One region of the Enterococcus sp. BWT-B8 genome, then DNA from elsewhere that is predicted to be linked to it. Evidence: predicted binding sites of a transcription regulator. Region 1 holds the regulator's gene; each other region holds the start of a gene.
The links. Region 1 encodes LexA, which represses DNA repair genes until DNA is damaged. Its sites were predicted from a motif close to CNAACANNTGTTNG; they were not measured.
Positions count from the first base shown of each region.

Region 2: the regulator LexA is predicted to act here: its motif matches at 1,658-1,671, upstream of uvrC (excinuclease ABC subunit UvrC).
Region 3: the regulator LexA is predicted to act here: its motif matches at 1,984-1,997, upstream of gshAB (bifunctional glutamate--cysteine ligase GshA/glutathione synthetase GshB).

Region 1 covers NZ_JAJDJV010000001.1:219,381-226,489, reverse strand. Annotated here, with positions in the region: partial or broken gene LI951_RS15290 (DUF5626 family protein) at 583-792, shown strand; gene LI951_RS01050 (dioxygenase) at 935-1,114, opposite strand; gene LI951_RS01045 (glucosaminidase domain-containing protein) at 1,283-2,137, opposite strand; gene tkt (transketolase) at 2,456-4,450, opposite strand; gene LI951_RS01035 (DUF896 family protein) at 4,549-4,791, opposite strand; gene lexA (transcriptional repressor LexA) at 4,942-5,562, shown strand; gene LI951_RS01025 (dihydrofolate reductase) at 6,137-6,631, opposite strand; gene LI951_RS01020 (thymidylate synthase) at 6,654-7,109, opposite strand, start outside.
Region 2 covers NZ_JAJDJV010000001.1:106,359-113,467, reverse strand. Annotated here, with positions in the region: gene uvrC (excinuclease ABC subunit UvrC) at 1-1,591, opposite strand, end outside; gene trxA (thioredoxin) at 1,804-2,115, opposite strand; gene LI951_RS00475 (endonuclease MutS2) at 2,341-4,707, opposite strand; gene LI951_RS00470 (CvpA family protein) at 4,813-5,361, opposite strand; gene zapA (cell division protein ZapA) at 5,380-5,832, opposite strand; gene LI951_RS00460 (PolC-type DNA polymerase III) at 6,374-7,109, opposite strand, start outside.
Region 3 covers NZ_JAJDJV010000002.1:34,553-41,661, forward strand. Annotated here, with positions in the region: gene gshAB (bifunctional glutamate--cysteine ligase GshA/glutathione synthetase GshB) at 1-1,789, opposite strand, end outside; gene treR (trehalose operon repressor) at 2,480-3,193, opposite strand; gene pgmB (beta-phosphoglucomutase) at 3,389-4,039, opposite strand; gene LI951_RS03610 (glycoside hydrolase family 65 protein) at 4,036-6,711, opposite strand; gene treP (PTS system trehalose-specific EIIBC component) at 7,038-7,109, shown strand, end outside.

The DNA.
Region 1 (7,109 bases):
CTTTCGAAAGAAATAGTATATCATACTTCATTCTTAAATTAATATTTTTGAACAACAAAAGTTGGAAGAAATAGAATTTAGATTAATCAACTACGGTATCGTGATAAAAATAATGAAATTTTCAGTTTTTATCGTCTTTACTTGAGAAAGATATGCGGATTTCTTTTTAAGCCTTGTTTTTAGGAATGCACATCCCTGCTGTCATTGAAATTATTTTACTCCCTAATCTAATTGCTCTTATCTAAAATATTCTTGTTAATACTGAAAACAATCATGAGTTGACACACTGTAAACAGAACAGTGCTTACTTTTTCCCCCTTCTTTTGTACTGTTGAATTATAAAGAATGAGGAGTAATAATAATGAAAAAAAGTATTAATTTTAGACATCTCAATATTTTTTTGCATTGTTGGAAACAGCTCAGTTACTCATGCTGAAAAAGATCAAAAATCGGTTACCTATTCGTTATACAACACGCAAAAACAGATTTTCAGCAGAAAAAGAGCCCTCTCTTTTTCGAGTGTTGGGAAATGGTACGTATACCGTTTCAACAGAAAGAAAGGACTCTTGAAAAGCCAGCTATCAGGTAATTGTAAAAAATAACTCAATTACTTCACCAAAAAATGCAAGTGTTACTGCTATCTCTGGTTCATTTACTCGTAAATCTTTGCGAATTGACCATTCAAAACAAGCAACCTACTATTTAAAAAGAAAGGCAGGAACATCTACAACAAATATCAAATTTCGTGCAACAATCAATAGCTCTAACTTGAATGTTTCGGTTCTCACTTAGGACTCCGGCATATAATTTACTTCAATTTTTGATCCCACAAAAGATAGTCACCAATCATAATAAATGTGAAATATAAATTAATCAGAAAGCAACACGTACATACAACGTTAATTAGCCTATAAAATGTGTTGCTTTTTTTATTTCATTTCACAATAATTGGCGCAAGTAATAATCCTAATGGTGCTGCTACAGACAAACCGATGACAGCAATTAACAAAAGTAATCCTTCATCTTTTTCTCCTCTTCCTATATCATGCATCCAGTTCAATTTTTTACGATACTCTTCTATCGTTTCATTATTTTCTTTAATTCTTTGTTTCAATGCTTCATTTTCCTGAAGAAGTTCATTAGAGGGAAACCAACTTCATCTTAACTGTTTAGGAGGCTTTTTTACTCCCTCGCTGGAACCCCTAGCTTTCAGAACATCCAAAAAATAACACGCAGAAAGGCTGTTTTCCAGCTTCTCTGCGTATTTTCTGCTTTATCAGTATTAACGAACTTCAATGATTTGACCAACTGTAATCATATCCCCGGAAAGACCGTTTAAAGACATAAGCTGATCCACTGTAATGCCATAGCTTTCAGCGATTCCCCATAACGTATCTCCAGATTGTACCGTATAGCTTGAAAGCCCTGATGCAGTATAATCAACTGCTTCTCCGGCAGAATAATCGGTATAATAGCTGTAATCACTTCCTGAATCAAAACGTGTCAATCCATAGGCATCAATCAGCCAATTTAGTTTTTGCGCATAGCTTGGGTCTGTCGCATACACGCCAGTCAAAGCTGCTGTAGCGTCCAAATAACTGGTTGTATTACTTTTCCAGACACCGGAATAATGATAATCTCCATAGCTTGAAACCGCTGATAAGAGAACATTTGCGTGATCTAAAAACGATTCATAATAAGAGCTGTATACTCTGAAAGGCTCTGAAGTAACAAGCCACTGTCCTTCAAGATATTCTGTGGTTGACATATAAACGGTTTGACCATTGTAGCTTCCTTTCACACCGAATAGGTTATAATTAGGTGCAGAAGCCAGCTGAGAATTTCCGTAGCTGCTTTCCAGCAAAGCCTGTGCAATCATAACGGAAGCATATAAATCATTTGCACCTGCTACAGCAGAAGCTGAGTAACCAATCGATTCAATAAAGTCCTGAGGAGATACTGAGGAAATTTGTTCATAATCAGTTGCTTCAGCTTCTTCAGAAAAAACAAAGGCTCCGCTCATTACCGGAACGGATAGTAAAGCAATACCCATGCTGGATGCAAAACGGTTCATATTCTTCTTTTGTCTGTCGGCTTTTTTTATATGTCTGCTGCTCCGAGTTTCATAAATTTCCATTCACTTTTTTCCTCCCTAACGATTGTCATAGTAATAGTTTATGTGTATTTTATAAAAGAAACAACAATCTAGTTTTAAAAAAAAGAAATTTAAACTATTTGAAACTTTACTGTAATAAAAATAATTTTTGTTTCAAATTGATTTTTTTGAATATTTTCCGTATGTACAGCATATAATTAAGGTTTAGAAATGATTTGTTGCTCGTTTTCATTTTATTTTCATGACAAATACATTACTTTAACTAATTTGTATTTACAAGTAAAAAAAAGCAACCGATAAACTTCTTAATTACAGGAAGTTTATCGGTTGCTTTATGAACTAAAGTTTTTCATAGGTAGAAATCACATTATCAACTGTGAACCCAAATTTTTCTAGAACTACATCACCTGGTGCAGAAGCGCCAAAATGATCAATTGTGATGGTTGCTCCTTCTGTTCCTATATACCGCTCCCACCCAAATGGAGAAGCTGCTTCGATTGCTACACGTTTTGTAACAGCTTTTGGAAGGACTGTTTCCTTGTATTCTGCAGATTGACTTTCAAACAAGTCAAAACTTGGCATAGATACAACAGAGACATCTTTTCCTTGTTTGGCAAGCTCTTGTTGCGCTTCAATCGCAAGGTTCACTTCTGAGCCTGTCGCAATCAAAATTCCTTCAGGTGTTGCCCCTTTTTGAGGAGAGATTACATACGCTCCTTTTTGGACTGTATCGTGTGCATGTTCTTTTGTTCCTTCAATTACAGGGAGATTTTGTCGGCTTAACACCAAAATCGTCGGCTTGTCGGTTGTCGTCATGGCAATCTTCCAGGCCGCAACTGTTTCGTTGCCGTCTGCCGGACGAATCACCTGAACACCTGGCATGCAACGGACACTTGCCAACTGTTCAATCGGTTCATGTGTTGGTCCGTCTTCTCCTACCGCAACAGAGTCATGTGTCAACACATAAGTTACTGGCGTTTTTTGCAAAGCCGCCAAGCGAATTGCAGGACGCAGATAATCTGTAAATACGAAGAACGTCCCGCCATAAACTTTTGAGCCGCCGTGCAGCTGAATGCCATTCATTGCTGCCGCCATCGCAAATTCGCGCACGCCAAACCAAATATTTCGACCTTCATATTGCCCCTGTTCAAAATCTTTCTCACCAGCGACCATTGTATTGTTGGAAGCAGACAGATCGGCTGAGCCGCCCCAGAAGCTTGGAACGACTTTTGAAATAGCCTGAATCGTATCTTTGCTTGTCACACGGCTTGCTGCACTTGAACCAACGTCATAACTTGGCAATTCTTTGTCCCAGTCTTCAGGTAATTTTCCTGCAAAGGCATCTTTAAATTGTTTTGCAAGATCCGGATGAGATTTGCTGTAATTTTCAAACAGTTTATTCCATTCAGCTTCAGCTTTTTCGCCGTCTTCAATCATTCTTTCAGTAAAGCGTTCTGCTACTTCATCAGGAACTGTGAAATCTGGATATTCCCAACCATAAACAACTTTTGCTGCATCGATTCCTTCCTGACCAAGCGGTGCGCCATGAACCGCAGATGTTCCTTCTTTCGGTGCGCCAAATCCAATCACTGTTTTCACTTCGATCAAGGTTGGTTTGCCTGTCTCAGCTTTGGCGTCTTCGATTGCCTTTGAAATAGCCTCCAGATCGTTTCCATCCTTTACCAGAATATGCTGCCAGCCATAGGCTTCGAAGCGCTGGCCAACATTTTCAGTAAAGGACTTTGAAGTCGGCCCATCCAAGGAGATGTCATTGGAATCGTAAAGAACGATTAGTTTGTCCAGTTTCATGTGACCGGCCATTGAAGCAGCTTCCTGAGAAACTCCTTCCATTAAATCACCGTCACCGCAAAGAGCATACGTATAATGATCAACAACATTAAAGCTGTCTCTATTATAAACAGCAGCTAAATGTGCTTCAGACATTGCCATTCCGACAGCCATGGCAATTCCCTGACCTAATGGTCCTGTTGTTGCTTCCACGCCGTCCGTATGACCGACTTCCGGATGTCCTGGTGTTTTACTGTCCCATTGACGGAAGTTCTTTAAATCGTCTATTGTCACGTTATAGCCTGATAAATGAAGCAGACTGTAAAGTAAGGCAGAACCATGACCGGCAGAAAGAACAAAACGGTCGCGATCTGCCCAGTTTGTTGAGGTTTTTGGGTTAACCTTTAAATGCTTGGTCCAAAGCGCATAAGCCATAGGCGCTGCACCCATAGGCAGTCCTGGATGTCCCGAATTTGCTTGTTGAATGGCTTCGATGCTGAGCGTACGAATGGTATTCACACCTAGTTGATCAGTTTTGTCGAACAAAAATATCATCTCCTATTTAGGTTTTTTTTACCTTTATTACTCACATTGTACCTTAATTCATTTATGAAAGCAATTACTTTTAGTAAAGTTAACTCTAATTATTTGCGGTCATGCAGCCCTTTTTCTTTTTGAATCTGTTTCAGCTTCTCAGGTGTTACATCATTGCCTTTTGGATCTACCACTTTCATTCCCTCAATATGATGCCGCATTCCTTTACGAAATGTCTGCAGATATTCTTCACGCAGTTTCTTCTGCTCATTGAGTTCTAAATCTGTAAGCGGACCTTCTTTGGCTTTACGTGCCAGAGCGTTGATACGTTCCATCTTTTCTTTTGAAAGCATCGTCTTCCCTCCTTTATCAATCCCTTTTATCTTATAAGAACATGCTTGAAAAAACAACTGTCTTTCCTATTGATTTTACACGAACGCTTGTTTGATTTCATGAGAGAAATATGTTAGACTGTAACTATAATTTGAAAGAAGGTGTGGATATTGGCAAAACGTACCGAGACAAGACAGGTAGAAGTATTAAAATATATATATGAACAAGTAGAGCTAAAAGGATATCCGCCAACCGTTCGCGAAATTGGAAAAGCTGTGAATCTTTCCTCTACGTCAACAGTGCATGGCCATTTAGCCAGACTTGAAAAAAAAGGGCTGATTTTAAGAGATCCAACCAAACCTCGGGCAATTGAGTTAACAGCAGAGGGGTTGGAAAAAATTGGGGTTCAGCCTACAACTATTCCTATGCTGGGTGTTGTTACTGCCGGGGAACCAATACTGGCTGTTGAGGAAGCGTCAGACTTCTTCCCCTTGCCTCCTGACCTTCAATTTGAGCAAAATGCATTATTTATGCTGACAATTCGAGGAGAAAGTATGATCAATGCCGGTATCCTTGATGGTGATCAGGTCATTGTCAGAAAACAGGCTGATGCGACAAATGGAGATATTGTCATAGCTATGACAGATGAAGATGAAGCTACCTGTAAAAGATTCTTTAAGGAAACAGATTATATTCGTCTTCAACCGGAAAATGATGCCTTGGAACCCATTCTTTTGGACAATGTTTCCATACTGGGTAAAGTAGTTGGTCTATACAGAAATCATATTTAATTAAACCATTTACTGGGTCTGAATTCCTTTAATCGAAGGAATTTGGATCTTTTTTACAAAAAGACCAGTCGAGCTCTTTAAATTCGGCCTGACGGGTCTCTGCTATTTACTCAAAATGATTGCTTCATGTGCTGAAAGTGTTATAAAACAGAGCGGGCTGTTCAAATTGCTCGGAAAAAAGAAGCAAATAGATGAAACATCTCTTTATAGCCAACACAATCATCCTGTTTTCCAATGAGAAATATTACAGGTCTATATAGCTAAGTTTACCTAATTTGGATATCGTAGCCAATACTTTAATGATACTCAACAAATATATGATTTGCTTTTAACAGACTTGGAAGTACCTCATTCTGATATCTGGTCCAAGTAGAAGTCGTTGCTATTACAGCCATTTCAAAAAAACAGAACCTGCTTCTCTTTCTTCTGCAGAAATGGGGTCGTCCAATAATTTTACTTTTCCAAAAGTTGTCGTAACAGTAAAGTTCTGTTTTTCCTTTTTGCAACAACACCCGGACAAAGTAAAATTATCTCGTCAGCTGACTGTGGAGCCAGCCTTTCCTATACACAGAATTCATGAACCTGTCCGCTGATAGGTTTCGAATTCATGAGGGTACTTGTTTAGTTCGTCTGTTTCTCCTTCGCTTGAATTGATCAGCGTCCATTTTTCCCAATCGACAAAAGGAAAGGATGTATCTGCATCAAAATCGCCATGAATAACAGTCCGATATAGAACATCACAGTAAGGCAGAAAATCCTGATAAATATTTGCTCCCCCGGCAATAAAAGTAATACCTGAAAATTCTTCTGCATAGTTTATAACTTCTTCTATGCTGTTCATTACAACAACATTTTCAGCTTGATATTCTTTGTCTCTAGTCAGAATGATCGTCTTTCTATTGGGCAGTGCTTTGCTCCCCATTCCTTCAAATGTCTTTCTTCCCATGACAATCGTATTGTCCTCAGTCATCTTTTTAAAAAATTTCAAATCATTTGGCAAGTGCCATGGCAGGACATTTTCTTTACCAATATTCCCCTGTTCATCCTGAGCCCAAATAGCTGCTAACATTATTTTTTAACTCCCTTCAACTTTAAACCGCAATTGGTGCCTTTATCGCTGGATGGGGATTGTACCCTTCCAAAGTGATATCTTCCATTTCAAAATCAAATACAGATTTCTTTTCCGTATTTAAACGGAGTTTAGGTGCATCTCGTATATCGCGAGACAGCTGTTCCTTCATTTGTTCAAAGTGATTACTGTATAAATGAGCATCTCCCAGAGTATGAACAAAGTCTCCGACTTGAAGACCTGTTTCATGAGCAATCAAATGAGTCAATAATGCATAGCTGGCTATATTAAAAGGAACACCAAGAAAAACATCCGCACTTCTCTGATAGAGCTGGCAGCTTAGCTTCCCATCATTTACATAAAACTGAAACATTGTATGGCATGGAGGCAGAGCCATAGAAGGAACATCTTCCGGATTCCAGGCAGACACAATTAATCTTCGTGAATCAGGTGTTGTTTTAATCATCTCAATAACGGA
Region 2 (7,109 bases), 110 kb from region 1:
TTCTCAGTTGGCGGTGGAAAGTTATCGCAAAGCGGTGAACTTCATCCTGAATCCGCTGCAGCAGAAAAAACTCCTGAGAATTTCTCTCCAATGGAACCACCGAAAGCTCTGGTCCAAACAACAGCTCACTTGTTTTATGTCTGTCGTTTTTAGCCAGACCAGCAATTGGTATGTCCAAACCCAGCTGGTTGGCAAGTACTTCTCTTGCTGCATCCACTTGACCTTTTCCTCCGTCAATCACTATCAGATCTGGGAAAGGCAATCCTTCTTTAAGTACACGAGAATAACGGCGGTAGATGACTTCTCTCATAGAGGCATAATCATCCGGTCCCTTCACCGTTTTTATTTTATATTTTCGATATTCTTTTTTGTCCGGTTTCCCATCAATAAAGACAACCATTGCTGAAACAGGGTCCGTTCCCATAATATTGGAGTTATCAAACGCTTCTATTCGAACAGGTGTAGGAATATTCATTGCATTACCCAAGCGTTCCGCAGCCCCAATTGTTCGTTCCTGTTTTCGGACAATCAGATCAAATTTTTCCTGTAGTGCAACAGCAGCATTTTTCCCAGCCAGTCTAACCAGCTTTTTCTTTTCTCCACGTTGCGGCTGTACAACAGTGGTTGAAAGCAGTGCTTCTACACTTTCCTTATCAATGTTGTCAGGAATCAGCACTTCTTTTGGAATAAAGTGTTCGTTTTCCTGATAAAACTGTCCAATGAATGTTAGAAAATCTTCTTCCGCTTCATTGTAAAATGGAAAAATGGATACATCTCTTTCGATCAGTTTTCCCTGTCTCACAAAGAATACCTGTACACACATCCACCCCTTGTCTACTGCGTATCCGAAGACATCCCGATCCACTAAATCGGCATTAGTCATTTTCTGACGAGTCATCACTGTCTCAATGGACTTAATTAAATCACGGTATTCTGCTGCCTTTTCAAATTCCATCGCTTCTGCTGCCTGACCCATTTTTTCTTCGAGTTCCTTTTCAATTTCCGGATAACCGCCGTTCAAAAAACGTCGAATCTCTCCTACCATTTCAGTATATTTTTCTTTTGGTATATCGAAAACACAAGGTGCCAAGCATTGACCCATATGATAATAAAGACAAACTTCTTTAGGCAGCACCCGACATTTTCTTAATGGAAACAGCCGATCCAGCAAACGTTTGGTATCATTTGCTGCTTTCACGTCTGGATAAGGACCAAAATAAAGTGCTTTGTCTTTCAGGACTTTTCTGGTAATCAGCAGTCGTGGATAGGATTCATTAGTTATTTTTATGAAAGGGTAACTTTTATCATCCTTCAACATGATATTATATTTCGGATCATTTTTGTGAATCAGATTGATTTCCAGCAAAAGCGCCTCAATATTTGATTCAGTAACAATATATTCAAAGTCTTCAATTTCGCTGACAAGTCGTTCAGTTTTTGTATCATGACTTCCTGTAAAGTAAGAACGGACACGGTTTTTAAGAATTTTTGCTTTTCCAACATAAATAACTGTACCGTTTTTATCCTTCATAAGATAGCAGCCAGGCTGATCAGGAAGCAGTGCTAATTTATTTGCAATTCTTTCATTCAAGAAGATTTCCTCCCCCTTTTTACCTGTAGTATTATAACACGAAGTCGGTAAATACGCGACAAGATACGAATGAATGTTCTTATATTGAATAAAGCAATTGGTGAATTCAACTACCCTCCAGATCGAATTGAAATTCACAATAAAAAATGAGATATTCCTCTCATACAAAGAAGAATACCTCAAGATTTCATTTTTTTATAAACAGCAGATAATTAAAGATACTTGCCCACTACGTCAGCCAGTTGCTCTTTTGAATGAACGCCTACCAGTCGTTCAACGACTTCGCCGTCTTTTTTCAGCATTAACGTTGGAATACTTAAAATACCGAAAGAACCCGGTGTTTCCGGATTTTCATCTACATCCATTTTCACAATTTTTAATTCATCTTCATAATCTGCAGCTAACTGGTCCAAAATTGGTGCCTGCATACGGCAAGGGCCGCACCATTCAGCCCAAAAATCAATAAGAACCAAGCCGTCAGCCGTTTCTGCTGCAAATGTTTTATCTGTAATTGCTTCAGTCATCTTTTATTCCTCCTACTTCTAAATACAAATTTATTATAGCATTCCAGGATTCGATAGACCATCATTTTGCTTATCATTAGTAAGAGATGATCAATAAGCTAGGGTGCTTAATAAAATATTTATGGCTAATTAACAGCGGTGATTTCTTCAAGAGATATGTTGATTTTTCACAAACATGATGCAAAAATCCCTTTTGTATAAATAAACTTCTGCTACTACACAGCTCTATTTGAATTTAACGATGGTCGCTCCGTTTCCGCCTTGATTCCCCGGAGCAAATTCAAAGCCCTGAACACTACGGTGATTCTTCAAATAATCAGTTATTCCGGTTCTTAAAGCCCCAGTACCTTTTCCGTGTACGATTGTGACCTGCGGATATCCTGCCAATATGGCGGCATCCAAATACCGATCGACTTCCTCCAGTGCTTCTTCATATCGTTTGCCTCGAAGGTCCAGCTGATTAGGAACATGACTTGATTCGACAGAGCGTATAGTGGTCATTTTCTGAACCGGTTCCTTTTCTTTCCCAACGAGTGTCATGTCTTCCTCACTTACAGCCATTTTCAGAATCCCCAGTTGAACCTGCCAGGTATCTGTTCCTGTTTTTTTCAAGAGTACTCCTCGTTGTCCATACGTATTGACAATCACTTCGTCTCCAGCTTTCAGCTGTTTCTGCTCTCTCGCTTTCTTCAGCACCTTGTTCTGTTTCAGGTGCCCCTCTTCCTGATGAAGATTAGACAATTTCGTTTTTGCATCGATCAATTGATGTTCTTTCACACCACCCTGATTTCCTCCTGCAAGCTGAAGTTTACGAATATCAGAAATGATTTTTTCAGCTTCTTCCTGTGCCTCGCTTACCAGCTTGTTTGCTTCTTTACGTGCTTTCGCCATTTCCTTTTCACGTTCATCAAGAAAATAATTGTAAGCTTCTTTCAAGTCTTTAAACAGACCCTGAGACTCATCCACGAAATGCCGAACTTCCAGATACTCGGTTTCGGCCATTTTTCTGCGATTTTCCAAATCTGCAATCATTTCATTCAAGTCTTGACTTTCACCGTCCATAATTTGTTTTGCTTCATTGATAATCACTTCCTCAAGACCCAGTCTTCTTGAAATTTCAAATGCATTGCTTCGTCCCGGAACACCAATAAGCAAACGATAAGTCGGACTCAAGGTATCCACATCAAATTCCATACTTGCGTTAATCGTTTTCGCTCGATTATAGCCGTACACCTTAAGCTCAGGATAATGGGTAGTTGCCACAACATATGCACTTTTGCTTCCTAAAGCATCCAGTATCGAAATAGCCAAGGCAGCTCCTTCCTGCGGATCGGTTCCAGCTCCCAGCTCATCAAACAGCACCAGAGAATTGCTGTCCACTTTTTTTAGAACATCTACAATGGTTGTCATATGAGAAGAAAACGTACTTAAACTTTGTTCGATGGACTGTTCATCCCCAATATCCGCAAAAACTTCCTTAAAGATTCCAATGACACTTTCTTCCTCTGCAGGTATCGGCAAACCAGACTGTCCCATCAGCTGCAGCAATCCCAACGTTTTTAATGTAATTGTTTTTCCACCCGTATTTGGTCCTGTAATGACGATTGCCTGATAATCCTCGCCTAAAGCAATGTCATTCGCAACAGCCATGTCCGGGTCCAACAGCGGATGACGTGCCTGTTTTAAGAAGATGTGATTTTCAAGACTCAGTTCAGGAACAATCGCTTTCAGCTCTTTCCCAAGTCGTGCCTTCGCATTAATGAAATCAAATTTTCCTATTACGTATGCATTATGGATAATTTCCTGCTGGTAAGGGACCAATTCTGCAGACAGCTCTGAAAGGATACGTTCAATCTCATTTCGTTCTGCAATCTGATGCTGGCGCAGCCGATTGTTCAATTCCACAATCTGCTTTGGTTCGATAAATAATGTTTGCCCCGAAGAACTTTGATCATGCACAACGCCGCCAAATATACCTCGGTATTCCTGCTTTACCGGAATAACATAACGTTCATTTCTCATTGTGACAATTGCATCACTCAGATAACGGGCATTCTTCCCCCGTACAATACCGTCCAGCTGTTCCCGGATAGTCTGTTCACTGCGTCGAATATTATTTCGAATAATTCTCAGCTCAGGTGAAGCTTCATCCTGAACCTGACCGTCTTCTGCAATTGATGCTCGCAATTTTCTGCTGAGCTCAGGGATAGTCACCAACTGATCAAGCCATTCATAAATTCGAAGCAGCTCGATTTCGCTGTCTTTTAAATCTTCAAAAAAGCGAATTACTTCATTTACCGTGGAAAGCACCCGACCAATTTGAGCCAGTTCAAGACCATTCAAATCAGCACCGATTTCAATTCGTTTCATATGCGGTCTGATATTCTCAAGTTTTGGAATCGGGATTCCTCCCCGCAAGCGCTGAACTTTATAGCCGTCTTCAGTTTCATTCAGCCAGGATTGTATCACTTGACTATCGTCACTGGGAACCAGTTTCTCCACTTCATCTTTTCCCTGTGCCGTAACGAGATACTCTGCCATCTGCTGCTTCACTTTATCAAAGTTTAGCGTTGTTAATATTTTTTCGTTCAATTTTTTCACCTACTCTTCTTTTTTCTTCATTATCAGTACAAAAAAAGCTGAAACAAAGAACCTAACGGACATTGTCTCAACCTCTCATTAAAATTCCAGCTTGTGTTAACCGATCATTTGTTTTACCCAGAGATCATAAATCTGCTTGGAAAATATCGGTGTGTCATTTACCATAAATCTTGCCAGCCCACTGTTTTCAAACTGATTCTGTATGATATCCATGGGAATCATCGCCAGGGCATTTAAAATTAGAAATAAGCCTATATACAGTACAACCGTGCTCAAAATTCCGCCGGCTATCCAATCTGCCTGTTTTAGTATGGGCAAAAACGTCAGTCCATGAGCAAAAATTGCAATAAAACGAACGACCAGCCAGCCAATAAACAGAATGATCAAAAAGGCAATTGCTCCATAAAATGCCTTATCCAGCTCAAACACAATTTCCTGATTAAATAATACCAGCTTTGTTTCTTCCGATGCCGAAGGATACGGGATATACAGTTCAAGATGTGAAGCCAGTTCTTTATAATTGCTCTTCGCTACCAAATACGAGATAGAATAGCCCACACTATATAATATTTGTAAAACAAATCCTCGCTTAGCTCCAGTATAAAAGCCGACTGCTAAAATGAAAAGTATCAGTAATGTTAACATCCTGCCATCCTTTCAAGATTAATTTTCCTGATTTTCTTGAGTTCCTTTGTTCTGAATCTGCTGTTTACGGTTTTCATTAAGAATCTGCTGAGCTTCCATATGATTATGAATTTCAACATCCTCCTTGCCATTTTTCTTCAGAACTCCCTTTGCCTCTGCTTCAATGGCTTCAATGCGCTTAATTCTATTTTCAAGCTCCGTAACTCTAATCGTACGGCGTTTCAGCTCTTCCACTTCATGTCTTAATTTAAGCACCTCTTCCTGTTTCTTCAATTGATCGGAAACAGCATTCACTGCCAACAGGACAGAGGCCTGTTCAGTGTTGGTTTGAGGAGACATATGCTTAATTTCTGCAAGTTGTTCATTTACGATTCTGGTGACCATATCCATATGTTTTTTACTTTCCTGCCCAATGATTGTATACGTATGATTTGCTATCACGGCTTTATATCTTGTTTTCTCTTTTGCCATGTTTTCCCCCTCCTGTACTAACCCATAACCCACATTATACCATGAATCACCGCTAAAAGTTATTTCCGGTGAATAATCCTATATCATTATATGCTAGTTATTGGAAAAATTAAAGGTTTAAGCCAATTATTCTTATGTGCTTTAAAGAGAATTAAAACACTTTCTTTCCTAATGAGCAATATCCTCAACAGATGTCATACAAAAAGTTTCATTTACTCTTTTGTTTTCCATTTAAGCTCTAAAATAATAACAGGAAATAAATAAACCCATGCCAGAAAAAATATACCATTATTAGATAGAATATGCTAATGTATGCTCTATATTCTTTGGAATTAATTATCATTTGATTTTAACGGATTGGTTGCAGTAAATCAGTAACGTGAACGAATAAACTGGTATTTCATTTTTGCTGTATACCACCTTTTAGTTCCACCCTATCACCTTGCCGCCTGCTTGCTTCTCTTATCAAATCAATTCTAAAAAAAAACAAAGATGCTTTGAGTCGAGCTCGCAGCATCTTCGTTTTTTCATTAATCCTTTCTTACAGCATATCAAACAGAGACAGCTGGTTCTCATCAGGTAAATCCTTTAGAACACCATTTTCATTCATATATTCAATCAGCGTTTTAGATACCTTTCCTCTGGTCGCCAGGTCTTCTTTAGAAAGAAACGGTTCTTCTCTTGCTTCGACAATTGACTTCGCCACATTCATACCCAAACTTGGTACTGCGCGGAATGGCGCAATCAGCGTGTTCCCGTCGATAACAAAATTTTCTGCATCAGATTTGTATAAATCTATCATACTGAAATTATAGCCCCGTTCAATCATCTCATTGGCAAGCTCCAGCACCGTTAGGAGATTTTTCTCTTTCGTTGAAGCTTCCAGACCTTTATCCTGAATTTCCTTCATTCGTGCTTTAACGGCATCCTTTCCCTGTGACATAGCCACAAGATCAAAATCATCTGCACGAACTGAAAAATAGGCACAATAATACAAGATTGGGAAGTAGACCTTAAAATAGGCTACCCGCAAGGCCATCAATACATAAGCAGCTGCATGGGCTTTCGGGAACATGTATTTGATTTTTGAACAGGAATCAATGTACCATTCAGGAACATTGTTTTCACGCATCGCCTTTAGATACGTATCCCGTAAGTCATCCGGAATTTTATTCCACTGCCCTTTACGCACTGTTTCCATTATTTTAAAGGCCATACCGTCATCCAAGCCGGCATGAATCAAATACACCATGATATCGTCCCGACAGCCGATAACC
Region 3 (7,109 bases), on a different contig from region 1:
CATTAGCAGGAATGCGCAGCAAAATAGCTTTTACTTCATTATCCAACACAAAAAATCGATATTCTGTTCCCGGCATAAATTCTTCAACGAGAACAGAGTCGTCTTCCTTAAACGCAATGTTCAAGGCTTCCACATAGTCTTTCCCTGAAGCACCGTCTTTAAAGATAGATATCCCAAGCCCATAATTTGTCGATTTTGGTTTTACAACAAATGCCTGCTTCTCATATCTTAAATATGCCCGTTCTGCTTCTTCAATTGAAGAAAACTCCTCCCCGCCTGGCACACGAAAGCCAGCCTGTTCCAACACCTTTTTTGTGACTGTTTTATTTTCCATAATCAAGGGAACAATATAACTGTCTTTACTGGTCATATTCGCATTCTTCACATACTCAATATGCTTTCCATGCTTCAATTTCAGGAACTGTTCCTGCTCATCAAGAATATCTATTTCCAGCCCCTTCTGAATTGCATCAAAAAGAAACAGCTGTGTGGATAACTCCATATTTCTGAACCCGGCAAGCTGATAGGGACGCTCAAAAGCTAGTAAATGGTATTCTTTTCCATAAACAATTCCCAGTTCATGGTTAGAATTTGCTTCAATGATTGTCCACATTTTACCTGAAATAGTCATTTCAGGCATTCTTAGCTGTTCATGATAGGTTGTCAGCATTTCTTTTTTACCGTAAATTCCTAATTCAGTAACCATTTCAATCATTTCAGAGAAAAGCCTGTCACCCTCAGCCAATATATTCACTGTTGAAAAAGGATGCCCCAGCGCTACCTGTTCATTCAACAACTCACCGGTTGCTACCCATTCATCTGCACTTTCTTTTTCATCTGTCCATAGTAAAAACAGCATAAATAAATGCATAAATTCAAGCATTTCTTCGTCGATACCAAAGGGTGCGAACGGATTTAAATCAATATTCCTCAATTCAATATAACGAATGCCGGTCTGCGGCAAATCTGCCATGGATTTTCCGCCTCTCAACCGGACTGGAGCGTAAAACTCCTTCTCTTCGGACAGAATCCCATTTTCCACCATCGTTTGAATATCATCAATATACCCTTCCAGCGTTTCATAGGACACACGGACATTCTCCCTATTCCGATAGCCAAAAGAACTGTTACGCAGACTTCTTACCGGCTCTGCGGGATGCTCTTCTTTAGCCGTAAAGTACCCCGGCTCACTAACAACCGAGGCACCAAATAAATACGTAATCAGCCAGCGGTAACGAAGATAATTACGTGACGCCTTCATATAAAGAATGTTTTTAAACTCTTCAATTGACTTAGCCTCTTCCTGTACATGATACATTTGAAAAATTAAGCTTTCTGCATATTCAAAATTAAAGTGAATCCCGCTGACCATTTGTTTTCTTTTTCCATACTCTCTAGCCAAATAGCGTCTGTAAAGAATCCCTTCATACTGATCCAGCTTTGCAATTTTGATGTCCCGCTCATTTTCCGGAAGTTTCGGCGGCATACTCATTGGCCACAGCATTTCCTCTCTATTCATCGAACGAATGGTCACATCATGAATCGCTGCAAGATAACGCATAACCTCAGTAATCGAATCTGCAACAGGGGTAATCAGTTCCACCTGTGTTTCACTGAAATCCGTTTGAATATACGGATGATAGGAACGATTGCCTAGTACTGAAGGATGATCTGTTTGAGCCAGCTGACCGTCCAATGTCACTCTCTGACTCTCTTTTTCAATGCCAAAACGTGCTGTCAGCGCATAAGGACGAACGCTGTCTTTATTTAGTATCTCTTTAAAATTCATCTTTTCGCCTTTCTGTCTATATAACTTTTTACATTACTTACTATTATATAGAAAATTGATCTAAAAGAGAATCTTTCTGACCCCTTAAATAGAATTAAATAATTAATTCTTTGTACTCATTCAGCACAAAAACTCCGAAAAAAGTTTCGGAGTTCGCCTCTCTTTGTTGGCTAGGGTCTGTCTGAAAATTATTGAGAAAATACGTTTGTATCGAGAATTAAGCAGTGTGAGACTCGTAAATACAAGATTTTTCTGTAGTAGAAAGTCAGTTAGCAGAATTGCCAGTCTCACTAAGATAAATAATCTAGTAAGATGGTATACGCAGCTCTGATGGGGATTAATTGGTCAAAATTTATTCCATATGTAAAGAGATAGCTGTATGCGAACGACAAGCTTTGAATGTGTCAACATTCAACCTTTAAACGGCATCTGACCCTTGATCCAGCAGAATGCTAAATGCATGACAATCACTGTTAATTTATAGTGGCGCATATCTAAGGCTCGTTTGCATAACTTACTCCTGCACTTTTGACAAATGCTCGTCGCATATTCAGCATTCTCATATGTAACACTATTGGATATGCTTCACATTTCTTGGATTAGAAGAATCACTTAGTTTTAATTCGATCCATACACCAGCCCATATCTAGTTTTCTGAACAGAGTCGCCACTAAAATTTTCAGACAGATTCTAACCTTTTCTGCGTCGGGCAAATTCTATAAAACGGAATTTATCCAGTCGGTGAATAGATTCAGTATACTCAAAACAATTAGTATTTTCCAGATACACTAGGCTGCGGACAACAACCACATGACTGTCGCCATGGAGTGTCATCAGCTCCTGCATTTCCTGTGTCACCGGTTCAGCAGTGATCTCTTTTTGCGCATAGGAAATATCCAGTGACAGATCATTCTCAAAATAGTCATAGATTGAATCTTCCGCTCTGTCTTCAGGCAAATCCGGAATCACAGATTTTAACAAATAATCCTTATCCAAAATAACTACTTCACCATCAATTTTTCGCTGTCGAATCAATTTCCAAACGGGATCTCCCACCGGCCAGCCGGTTTTTTCATTTAACTTCTCCGTCACAGGAACCTCTTCCAACACACGAACAATCGTTTCACTGGGGATTCGCTGTGCTTCTTTCAGCTCTTTATAACTAGTCAGACCGGCAATCGGAAAATCAAAACGATTCAAGTCCAAAACAATAGAGCCTTTCCCCTGTTTTTTTTGAATATATCCGGCATTCAATAACAAATTCAACGCTTTACGAATCGTCTCTCTCGAAACACCGTAAATTTGTATTAACTGATTCTCACTTGGTAAAAGGGAATGTGCAGGATACTCATCTGCCAAAATTTTCTTTTCCAGATCAAGGAAAATCTCATTAAACTTATTCATACTATCTCCTACCTCCGTCGATAGTTATTATAATGTCTCTGAAATTAAACTGCAACCCTTGTATATCCTTTTATTACAGCTATGAGAGCCGTTTCAAAAAATATTTCCCAAATAATTTAAAAAGAAAAACCTTTCACAATGATAGAATTTTCCAAATCTTGTCATTGTAAAAGGTCTGAAATCATTAGCTCCAGCTTATTTCTTCAGCAACTCATCGATAGCCAATTCATCCAGCCGATAAACCAGCTGATCAGCGCCTAAAAGTTTTTCATTTTCGACAATACCCACCGCATACATCCCTGCGGCATTGATTCCGTCAATGCCTGCCTGAGCATCCTCAAAACCAACAGCTTCCTGAGGCTGTATAGCTAATGCTGCTGCTGCTTTTAGAAATATCTCCGGATCAGGCTTCCCACGATTTAGAGTATCTGGATCTACAATATAGCTGAAATATCCGGTTACTCCCAGCTTTTCTAAAATTACCGGGGCATTTTTCGAAGCTGAAGCAATCGCACAAGGGATTTTTCTTTCCTTTGCCTGACTGATAAACTCCTTCACTCCCGGCAATAAATCTGCCGGAGATAACGTTTGTAACAACTCTACATAGTGGTTGTTTTTCTTTTCCGCCAGCTGCTCTTTCTCTTCTTTGGAATAGACAGTTTCTTTTCCGCCATAAGCTAGAATCCGATCCAGTGAGTCCATCCTGCTGATTCCCTTCAGCTGTTCATTGAATACTGGGTCAATGGTAATGCCCAAGGTTGCCCCCAAATCCTTCCAGGCTATATAGTGGTATTTTGCTGTATCGGTGATGACCCCGTCAAGATCAAAAATGAATCCTCTTCTCATTTGGCACTGACTCCTTCATAAAAAAGTTGCTGCGATTGCCCACTTTCCAGAGAAACAGTTTCTCCTTCAATAGTGACTCTTACCGACTGATCCGCTTCAATTTGAATCTTCTCTTTATCTATGACCAGTTGATAATGGACCCCTCGAATATTTAAACGGAACTTCAATTTCTCCCATGTTTCCGGCAGCTGCGGTTGGATTGCAACTTCCTTTTGACGAATATCAATCCCGGCAAAAGTTGTTAGTGTAATAAACAATGTGGCAGCCATCACTCCGGCATGAATGCCTTCCGCTGTCGTTCCACCCTGTATATCCTGATAATCTGAATACAGCGCCTCCTGATACAAGTTCCAGGCAAGCTCTTTATCCTCAACAATGGAGGCCAGTTGAGAATGCACTATTCTGGATAACGTTGAGCCATGAGAAGTTCTGGCCAGATAATAATTCAAGTTCTTCTCAAGATAATCCTCCGGCAGCTGATAGCCCATATCCGCTAAAATCTGATCCACCTTATCTTTGCGGAAATTATAGAAAATCATCAACGAATCAGCTTGTTTAGCTACCTTATATTCATCAGCCGAACATCCTTCCGCACTTAAAATACGATCCATTCGATAGATATTTCCATACTTTTCTTTATAGTAAGTCCAGTCTATTTCTTTCAAATCAAAATAACCGGCAAATTGAGCAATAACCCCTTCCGAATTAATTTCCAGATTCAAGTCATGTCGGATACGATTCATTTGAGCCAGATCCTCTCTGGTCATTTCCGCTTTTTTCTGCGCTGTTGCTAAATCATCAGCAGAATAATTCAGATACAATGCTTCGATTTCTTCAAACAGCCAAACGACCATCATATTAGTATAGGCATTATCCGTCAATCCACCCTTAGTGCTTCCCGGATACGCCTCATGGAATTCATCCGGACCCATCACTCCAGAAATTGAATAGCGCTCAGTTTTGTCGTTATACGCTGCAATACTCAACCAGAATTTTGCAATTTCCATCAACAATTCAATACCATGATGAATCATGAATTCTTTATCTTCAGTATTGTTATTATACAGCCAGACATTATAGGCAATTGCCAAAGATACATGACGCTGCAGACGGCTGTGATCTTCTCCCCATTCACCGCTGATCGGGTTTAGATGCAGCTCCTGTGACTGCTCTGTTCCATCCAGACCGGACTGCCACGGGAACATTGCTCCCCGATAACCGGCTTTGGCAGCACTGCTTTTGGCGGCAGGCAAACGATTGTAGCGATACATCAACAACTGCTGTGCTGTTTCCGGAAAATGAATAATATAGAACGGAAGAATAAACAGTTCATCCCAGAAAATATGTCCTCGATAGGCTTCTCCATGCAGTCCGCGAGCAGTAATTGAAGCATCCAAAGTTGGATTAGCTGTTGGAGAACCTGAAACTAATATATGGTAGGTGTGAAGATGCAGCATTTTTTCAGACATCATATCCCCTTCAACCATAATGGCTGTTTCCTGCCAATAGTCTTTCCACACTTTAGAAGACGCTTTATACATACTTTCAAAATCAGGAATTTCGAAAGCCTCAAACTCATGGCTTTTTTGTTCTTCCCCTTTTTTATAAAGATGGACAGCTACACTTTTTTCAAGTGTGTACTTTTGACCCTCCACCATTTCGACGGACATTGATTGAATTACCTTTTCGTCCGTTGTTTCAGAGATCAGTTCAGACAGGTCCATTGTTGAGCTGAAAAGCTGTGCTTCCTGAACAATTGTAAACGCGGACTCCAGTGTTTTTACCTGTAAACGGCTCCTCATTGCCTCTGCTGCAGTCTCAGTAACTTTTAAATGCTGCTTTGTCAGGCTGCGGTAACGAGCCACGTTATAGTTAAAAACTGTTCCATCTGCTTCAGTAGTAATTGTTACTTTTCCATTGAAATTAAGGGGCATGACTTCATAAGACAAGCTGTATTCATGCATATTGGCCATACTGACTACACGCTTCACCGTGACTTTTAGCTGACTTCCGGCAGAGGTTTCCAGAATACTTACTGCTTCAAACAAACCGGTTCGCAAATCCAAACTTCGTTTAAAAAATTTCACTGTTTCCTGCGTGAAGTTCACTATTTCTCCATCAATTTCCAGCGAAATATACTGCAGATTTGGCGCATTGACAAAATCCTCATTTTTAATTATCTGACCCTCTATCTGTGACTCGGCTGTATTATACAGCCCTGCAAGATATGTCGCCGGATAGGTATCTTTTGTAATTCGCATTTCCGGTACTGTGCCCCTTAACCCAATAAATCCGTTTCCAGTGGTTAACAAGGATTCGGCAGCATACTCATCTTTTCCCGTACGAAAATCATGATAGACTAAATTCCAGCTGCAATATTCTGCTTCCTCTTTCAGTGAAGCCTCTACAGAATCCTTAACTGCTGACGCAAAAATAATCGGTTTATTCAATGTTTCTTCTAATATCAGGCGAAATTTATCTACTTCTTGAAATTCCATGAAAGACTCAGTTTCAGACCAATTAATTATACCCCCATCAAAAATACCGCCTTTCAATTCTTCACGAATGTTTGCTGCGTTTTCTACCGTCAGTTGACCTGAGAATGTCAATTGCCTTCCTTCGACTAACACCATCAGCTGTTCATTTTCTTTGTGTATTTCTATATAATTCATAAGATACCCCTCCGAAACTTGTCTATACATGTTCATCAACAATTATACAATTCCATTCTTTCTTTTTCAAGCGTTATTATCTTATTTATTTTTGTACTTGAGGCTCTTCAGTCCATTTATACAACTACAATTTCCCTTGATATATCAGTATTATCAATATTATTTATTTCATCTGTCACAAATCTTACAGAAAAGGGATATTTCCTCCAAAAAAAAAATCTATATTCCTTTTAAAGTAAAACGCTTGCATTTTCCTGCATAAGCAGTTATGATTAAAACGAAATAAATCAACTTGTGTATACAAGTTAACGGAAGGAGTTTTTCTGATGGGTAAATACTCAGCAGATGCTGAACAGCTATTAAAGGATATTGGCGGGAAAGAAAATATTGCAGCTGTC